DNA from 2 places in the Arenibaculum sp. genome. Region 1 is predicted to be linked to the other one. Evidence: riboswitches for the same ligand, from Rfam matches in the RefSeq annotation. Region 1 holds a riboswitch; the other holds the start of a gene.
The links. Region 1 has a riboswitch for S-adenosylmethionine ahead of metZ (O-succinylhomoserine sulfhydrylase). Riboswitches for the same ligand answer to the same signal wherever they lie in the genome.
Positions count from the first base shown of each region.

Region 2: linked by a shared signal. The riboswitch ahead of VGO20_RS13340 (hypothetical protein) and the one ahead of metZ (O-succinylhomoserine sulfhydrylase) in region 1 are both predicted to bind S-adenosylmethionine.

Region 1 covers NZ_DASYHS010000137.1:4,693-8,897, forward strand. Annotated here, with positions in the region: gene VGO20_RS13500 (haloacid dehalogenase type II) at 1-252, shown strand, start outside; gene VGO20_RS13505 (EamA family transporter) at 319-1,284, opposite strand; gene metZ (O-succinylhomoserine sulfhydrylase) at 1,420-2,619, opposite strand; SAM riboswitch at 2,685-2,762, opposite strand; gene ftsH (ATP-dependent zinc metalloprotease FtsH) at 3,079-4,205, shown strand, end outside.
Region 2 covers NZ_DASYHS010000135.1:31,791-35,995, reverse strand. Annotated here, with positions in the region: gene VGO20_RS13355 (hypothetical protein) at 88-333, shown strand; gene VGO20_RS13350 (Fur family transcriptional regulator) at 358-792, opposite strand; gene VGO20_RS13345 (sensor histidine kinase) at 887-2,041, opposite strand; SAM-I-IV-variant riboswitch at 2,226-2,341, shown strand; gene VGO20_RS13340 (hypothetical protein) at 2,393-2,737, shown strand; gene VGO20_RS13335 (DUF445 domain-containing protein) at 2,797-4,059, shown strand; tRNA gene VGO20_RS13330 (tRNA-Asp) at 4,070-4,146, opposite strand.

The DNA of each region.
Region 1 (4,205 bases):
GACGAGCTGCGGGTCTACAAGCCCGACCCCCGCGTCTACGCGCTCGCCTGCGAGCGCTTCGCGGCGGCCCCCGAGGACGTCGCCTTCGTGTCGTCGAACGCCTGGGACGCGGCCGGCGCCGCGGCGGCGGGGTTCCGGGCGCATTGGGTCGACCGTGCGGGCCAGCCGCGCGAATACCCGGATTTCGGTCCGGTCGTGCCGCTGACCGACCTTTCGACGCTGCCCGCCCTCGTCGCGGCCGAGCGCCCGTGAGCCTGTAACGGCGTCGCGGCTAACGGCGTCGCGGCCGAGGGCAGGTGTCCCGCGGCCGCCGTGCGGCTATTTCCGCGCCGGCCGCCGCGCCGCCCCGGGCGAGGGGGCGAGCATGACGACCGCGACGCCGGCCAGCACCAGCGCCGTCGCCCCGGCCTCGCGCACGCCGAGCGGTTCGGCCAGCACCGCCCAGCCGAGCACCAGCGCCACCACCGGGTTAACATAGGCGTATGTGGCGACCCGGGTGGGCGCCCAGACCTGGAGCAGCCAGGTGAAGGCGCCGAAGGCCGCCAGCGAGCCGAACACGACGAGATAGGCGAGGCCCAGCAGGGAAGCCATGGACACCCCGCCGGCCGGCGGGGCGCTCCACTCGCCGCCCACGGCGCCGGCGAGCAGCGCCAGCGTCCCGCCGGCCAGCAGCTGCGCGCCCGCCGACATGGCGGAGGAGGATGCGGTCGGCAGGCGCCGGGACACCGCGGTGCCCAGCGCCCAGGCCAGCGCCGAGACCAGCAGGGCGGCCACGGCCGCAGTGTCGAGCGCACTTGCGGCCGCGGAGTCGGCGGTGGAGCCGGCGGCGGGATCGGGGGCCACCAGGACGACCACGCCGGCGAAGCCGATCGCGAGACCCACCAGCGTCGCGACGCCGGGGCGCCGTTCCCCCAGCGCCCAGGTGGTGAAGGGAACCCAGAGCGGGATCGTCGCGAGCAGGACCGCCGCCTGCCCGGAGGGAACGCGCTGCGCACCCCAGGCGAGCAGCCCGTGGCCGAACAGGAACAGCAGCGCGCCGGTCGCGGCCGCGGCGCGCCACCCGGCGGCGTCCGGCAGGGCGGCGCCGCGCAGCCGGGCGAAGCCGGCCAGCGCCGCGCCGGCCAGCAGCGAGCGGACCCCGATCATGGTCCAGGGCGGCAGCGTCTCGACCGCGAACCGGATCGCGAGGAAGGTCGAGCCCCAGACCAGGCAGATCGTCGCGAAGGCGAGGGCGATCGCGGCCGGATGCGGGCCGGCCGCGGTGCCTGCGGTGGCGGAGGACATGGCTGCTCCTGCGGCGGGGCGTGGATCGGCCATTCGGTCACGGCGCCGCGGCCGGGGCAAATCGGAATAACTGGGGCATCGGATCAGCGGGGCTCATGCGAAGCGGCCCCGCTGATCGGACGCAGGCCGCCTCGTTCAGAACGAGGCGAGGGCGCGGTCCAGGTCGGCGATCAGGTCGGCGGGATGCTCGAGGCCGACCGAGAGCCGGAGGCTGCCGGGGGAGATGCCGACGCGCGCACGCTCCTCCTCGGTCAGGCGCTGGTGGGTCGTGGTCGCGGGGTGGGTCAGCAGGCTCTTCGCGTCGCCGAGATTGTTGGAGATGCGGATCACGCGCAGCCCGTTCAGCGTCGCGAACGCCTCCGTCTTGCCGCCGTCGAGGTCGAAGGCGACCAGCGGGCCGCCCGCCGTCATCTGCGCGCGCGCGATCGCGTATTGGGGATGGCTCGGCAGACCCGGATAGGCGGTGCGCCGGATGCGCGGATGGGTTTCCAGGAACTCCGCGATCTCCTGCGCGGCCCGGGTCTGCGCCTCGACGCGCAGCTCCAGCGTCTCCAGCCCCTTGAGCAGCAGCCACGCGTTGAACGGGCTGAGCACCGGGCCGGTGTGGCGCAGGAACGGGCCGATCTGATCGGCGAAGCCGGCGTCGCCGAGCACGACGCCGGCGAGGCAGCGCCCCTGGCCGTCGATATGCTTGGTCGCGGAATAGACGACGACGTCGGCGCCGAGCTCCAGCGGCTTCTGCAGGACGGGGGTCGCGAACACGTTGTCGACGACGAGCCGCGCGCCCGCGGCATGGGCGAGCTCGGCGACCAGGGGGATGTCGACGACGTCGAGCATCGGGTTGCTCGGCGTCTCCAGCAGGACGACCTTGGCCGGCCGGGACAGGGCGTGGCGCCACTGGGCGGCGTCGGTGCCGTCGACCAGCGTCGTCTCGATCCCGTAGCGGGGCAGGATGTTCTTGACGATGTGCAAGCACGAGCCGAACAGGGCGTGCGGGGCGACGACCCGGTCGCCGGCCTGGAGCTGGCACAGCAGTGCCGCGAACACCGCGGCCATGCCGCTGGCCGTGGACCAGGCGCGCTCGGCCCCCTCGTAGTCGGCCATGCGGTCCTCGAACATCGCGACCGTGGGGTTGCGGAAACGCGAATAGACGTAGCGCGAGCCTTCCTGCGCGAAGGCGGCCTCGGCCTCCTCCGCCGAGCCGTAGACGTAGCCCGAGGTCATGTAGAGGGCCTCGGAGGTCTCGTCGTACTGGGAACGCGTGGTGCCGGCATGGACCAGCCGCGTGCGCGGCCGCAGGTCGCCGGGAAGGGTGCTGGGGGTATCTCGAGTCATGGTCGCTCCTCACGCCCGGCGTCCAGGCAACAAAAAACGCCCCGACCGATTCAAGGATCGAGGCGCTGAGCGCGACTCCAACCTTTTAGCAGTTTATTTTACGTGGCCTGCAAGCCGGTCGCCAAATCACCACGTGGAGCCATCACTACCGTCGGGGGGAGGGCGAGTCAAGAGGGTGGCGGCAGGTTCCGCGACCGGGCGAATATGCCGCGGCGCTAAAACTTTCTTTACGCTTGCGGTGGTGAAATTGGAATTGAAGCGAAGCGGGGGGCGCCCACGGGGCCCGTCGGGACCGTGACCCGACGCCGGACGACCGGCCCCCGCCATTCCTCTCTCCCCAAATCCCCTCCCGCCAGCGTTCCCCGTCGGTACCTCCCCGGTGCCGCCTTTCCGCACGGAAAGGAACTGTTAACTATAATCGGCAACAACAGCGGTGCCCGGATGTAGGAAGGCATCGCCATGAGGGATTTCCTGAAGAGACATGGGCGCCTCGCGGCGCTCGGCGCGGCCGGGATCGTCCTCGCGGCGACCGTCGGCGGGCTGGCGATGGCGCAGGCCGGGATCGGGCCGTTCGCGCCGGCACCGGTCGAGGTCGCGCAGTCGGAGTTCGTGGCGCGCCTGGAGGCCGGGCGCGTCGCCGAGGTGTCGGTCGCCGGCAGCCGGGTCGAGTTCGTCGGGCCGGACGGCGAGAAGGGCCGCACGGCGGTGCTGTGGACCGAGGAGCTGCGCGCCGCGGTGGCGGCGCCGGGGGTGGCGCTGACGGTCGAGGACCGCGTCCGCAGCTTCGGCGGCGCCAACGACCTGCTCGACCTGATCTTGAAGCTCAACATGGTCGGCTTCCTGGCGCTGGCGGCGGTGCTGCTGGTCCGCTTCATGCGCACGCCGGTCCCGGGCATGGCGCGGGCGAAGTCGGAGATCCGCTTCGCCGACGTCGCCGGCATCGACGAGGTCCGGGCCGAGGTCGCGGAGCTGATCGACTACCTGCGCGAACCGGCGCGCTACCGGGCACTCGGCGTCGCGGTGCCCAAGGGGGTGCTGCTGGTCGGGCCGCCCGGCACCGGCAAGACGCTGCTGGCGCGCGCGGTCGCCGGCGAGGCGGGCGTGCCGTTCTTCGCGGTCGCGGGCTCGGACTTCGTGGAGATGTATGTGGGACTGGGGGCGGCGCGCCTGCGCCGGCTGTTCCGCGACGCGCGCAAGAAGGCGCCCTGCATCCTGTTCATCGACGAGATCGACGCGCTCGCCCGCGCGCGGGGCGCGGCGTCGCCTTCGGGCGGCCAGATCGAGACGGAGAACACGCTGAACCAGCTGCTGGCCGAGATGGACGGCTTCGCGCGCGCCGAGGGGCTGATCGTGATGGCCGCGACCAACCGGGTCGAGGTGCTGGACCCGGCGGTGCTGCGGCCGGGGCGGTTCGACCGCCACGTCCATGTCGGCCTGCCCGACCTGAAGGGGCGACGCGACATCCTGGCGGTGCATGCGGCCGGGCTGCGCCTGGACGACCGGGTCGACCTCGGCGTGGTCGCGCGCGGCACGTCGGGCATGTCGGGCGCGGAGCTGGCCAACCTCGTCAACGAGGCGGGGCTGGT
Region 2 (4,205 bases), on a different contig from region 1:
CCCTCGGGCTGGAACGTGATTTGGCACCCGTAGGCGCGGTTGGGGTGTTATAGCTGTCCGACACGAACTTCTGCGATGGAATATTCCATGTCCGACCAGTCCAACAGCCCCGCTACCGCCATGTTCGACAAGGCGCTCGACATCGCCGAGAAGCACCTGGAGCAGGCGATGCAGGAAGGCGGGCCGATCTCCGCCTACGTCTCGGTGGCGATGATCGAGGCCGCGGTCAACCAGGCGGTCGAAGTCACCAGCCACGAGGACGTCATCGGCATGCTGCGCGACCTCGCGGACCAGATCGAGGCCGACGCGGAAGACGGCGGGGACGAGGACTGAGGCCGGCCGGCCCGGGCGCCCCGATCAGGCGCCGCCCGGGCCCTTCTTGGCGCGGTTGACCTTGACGCCGTAGAGCTCCAGCCGGTGGCCGATCAGTTCGTAGCCGAGCTGCCGGGCGATCTTCTCCTTCAGCAGCTCGATCTCGTCGTTGGCGAACTCGATCACCTCGCCGGATTCGAGGTCGATCAGATGGTGATGGTGTTCCTCGCGGCTTTCCTCGTACCGCGCGCGCCCGTCGCCGAAGTCCAGCCGCTCGATCACGTTGGCCTCCTCGAAGAGGCGCATGGTCCGGTACACCGTCGCGATGCTGATCTTCGGATCGATCTCGACCGCCCGGCGATACACCTGCTCGACATCGGGATGGTCGGTCGCATCCGAGAGGACGCGCGAGATCACGCGGCGCTGCTCGGTCATCTTGAGACCCTTCTCGACGCATAGCTGCTCGAGGCGTGAAGGCATCTCTTCCCTCGGATTTCTGTCGGACATGGCGTATGCGCTCGAAGATGGGGACGTCTGCCCGTTTCGCCAAAGACAATAGGCCAGAAGACCCCCCTCAGTCGACAAACCTTTGACCGGGTATCGCGACCGCGGCGACTTCGCCGTCGCCGCCACCGTCACCGCCTTCACCGCCGCCTTCGCCACCACCTTCGCCGCCGCGCCGGAACACGGCGACGGCGTCGATCTGCATGCACAGAGCTTCGACGAGGTTGCGCCCGAGCGCCGACAGCGACTCCGACACCGTGCCGGCGGACCGGACGACCAGGCGGACCTCGCCCCCGGCCGCGCGCGCGAAGCGGACCGCGGCAATCTCCGGCGGCGCGCCCGGCAGGACCTCCGGCGCGCAACGCAGCGCCGCCGAGACCAGCTCGCAGGCCACGAGCAGGAGGGGCACCGCCGTGTCGATGTCGCAATGCAGCGGCTCCGCCTCGACCGGAAGCGGCGGCCGGCCCGCCTCCAGGGCGAGCGTCTCGGCGATCCGGCGCAGCTCCGTCGCGACGTCGATCCGGGTGAAGTCCCGCGAGGCGTAGAGCTGGTGGTGGATGCGGCCGAGCACCGCGATCAGGTTGGCGATGCGGTCGAGCCGGGTGCGCGCCTCCTCGTGCCCGGCGTCGCGCGCCTCGAGCTTCAGCAGGCTCCAGACGACCTGGAGGTTGTTGTAGACGCGGTGATGGATCTCGCCGAGCAGGACCTCCTTCTCGGTCACCGAGGCGGCCAGGCGCGCCTCGGCCTGCTTGAGGTCGGTGACGTCGAGGACGAGCCCGTCCCAGACCAGTTCCGCGGCACCGGCCGGCCCGGCGCCGCGGCGGCGAAGCCGCGCCACGCTGCGCAGCCAGCGCCCGCCGACCGGCAGCTCCAGTCGGAACGGCGCCGCCGTCCCGGCCCTGGCCAGGGACTGCCAGGCGGCGGCCTGGGCCGTGCCGATGTGCCGCATCAGCGCCTCCGGCATCGTCGCGCCGGCCCCGGGGTCCGGCGCGACGCCGGGCAGGCAGCCGGCCAGGAACGGGTATGACGAGCTGCCGTCTTCATGGAGCACGTGACGGTACATCAGCCCGGGCAGGTTGTCTGCGACCTCCGCCAAGCCCGGCCCGGCGGCGGCAGCGGAGCGCGCGCGCGGGCGCAGCAGCCGGCCGAGGCCGCCGGCGACGAAGAGCAGGAGGCCGGGAGCGCCCCCGGGGCGGAGGGAAACGAGGCGGCGGAACGGACGCATGGAGGCGCAATTCTTCCATCGGAGTAGCGCGGCCGGCGGCGGTAACCCGGTCGGGCCAGTCCCGAAACGCACCCGCGCGGGGAAAGTTCCAGACGGATTGGTCTACCCCTCCCCGCACGCCGCCGACGGTCGCATGCACCCCGGCGAGATCGCTTGCGGGCCGGGCGGGAAGCGTGTAGACGTCTAAGCGCATCCTGAGTTTGGGTTGACGCCCAACACCAACCTGCCATCCCGGGCAAGGTGGTGGTCTCCGCGGACAGCGAAGACGATGTGGCCGTTCCGGCAACAAAACGGGACAGTGCCTGCTGCGTCAACCCTCTTCGGCAAGGGCCTTGGAGGGTAACGATAAACATGCCGGACGTATCGATAACCAACACTCCCGCCGCACTCGTCCTCGAACCCGGGGACGTCGCCGTCCACGCCGCGACCCGGCTCCGGCCGACCCGGCGCTGCGCCGACGCGTGCGAGGCGCTCTACGTGGTGGTCCATCGCCGCCACGGAACCTGGACCCATGTCTATGCGATAGAAGCGGGCACCGGGCGCGACCGGCGCGAGGTTCGCCTGTTGAGAGTGCTCGAAGGCGACCGGCTGGACGAGGCGGTCCATTGGGCCGTGAACGGAACCACCCACGTGGCCGCGGCGCACCGAACCGCCCGGCCGGCCATCGCCGCGCAACTGGAGACCGTGGGTCGCTGACGCGTCGGTAGCGAGGCGCCGACGCGTCAGTAGTGGAGCGCCGACGCGCCGGGTGGTGGATGAGCTTCGATCTCGATTCGGACGCGGGCGCACGGCGGGCGCTGTATCGCAACCGGGCGCTGGCGACCGGGCTGCTGGTGCTGATGGCGCTGCTGTTCGTCGCCTTGAAATTCGTTCCCCAACCCGGGTTCTGGGTCCTGCTGCTGCGCGCGGCGGCGGAAGCCGCGGTGGTCGGCGCGCTCGCCGACTGGTTCGCGGTGACGGCGCTGTTCCGGCACCCCCTGGGGCTGCCGATCCCGCACACGGCGATCGTGCCGCGCAACAAGGACCGCATCGGCGACGGCCTGGGCCGGTTCGTCGAGCGCAACTTCCTCGACCCCGACCTGGTGGTCGCGCGGCTGCGCGCGCTCGACCCGGCGTCCCGGCTCGCGGCGTGGCTGGCGCGGCCCGGCAACGCCGAGGCCGTCGCCGACCGGCTGGTCGCGAGCCTGCCCGGGCTGATCCGCTCGGTCGAGGACCGGGAGCTGCGGAACTTCTTCGTCCAGGCGCAGGGCGAAAAGCTGCGTTCGGTCGAGGTGGCGCCGCTGCTCGGCCGCGTCCTCGACGTGCTGCTGGCCGGCGGCCACCACCAGACCGCGATCGAGCGGATGGTCGCGGCGGCCCTGGACTACGTGGAGCGCAACGAGGGCCGGCTCGAGGCCCTGGTCGGCGAGCGGAGCGGCTGGTGGATCCCGCGCACGGTCGACCGGCGCATGGCCAAGGCGGTGACGCAGGGCGTGCGCGACCTGCTGGCCGAACTGCTCGACCCCGCCAGCCACGCGCGCATCCGCCTGGAGATGGCGGTCGAGGAGCTGGCCACGGACCTGCGCTCCGACCCCGCGATGCGGGCGAAGGTCGAGGCGGCGAAGCGCCAGCTCCTCGAGCAGCCCGAGATCCAGGCCTGGCTCGGCCGGCTGTGGGACGAGATGCGCGGCGCGATCCTCGCCGACCTCGGCGCGCCGGACGGCCGCATGCGCGCGGCGGCGGCCGCCGCGCTGCGCTCCTTCGGGCCGAGCCTGGAGGCCGACCCGGTGATGCGCACCCGGCTCAACGTCGCGGTCGAGGCGCTGGCGGTCCGCATGGTCGTGCCCTGGCGGCGCGGCATCGGCCGCTTCATTTCCGACGTCGTGAGGAGCTGGGACGCGCGCACGGTCACCGAACGCCTGGAACTCGCCGTCGGCAGCGACCTGCAATACGTGCGCATCTCGGGCACGCTGGTCGCAGCCCTGGTCGGGACCGGGCTGTTCCTGGTGAACGCGGCCCTCGAACGAGGGTCGTTATGACTAGGGAGAATGGCGCGAGTGACGGGACTTGAACCCGCGGCCTCCGGCGTGACAGGCCGGCGCTCTAACCAACTGAGCTACACCCGCGTCTCAGGGAGCGGCTTGATACGCCGGAGCGAGGGACCTTGTCCAGCCTTTTCGCGACG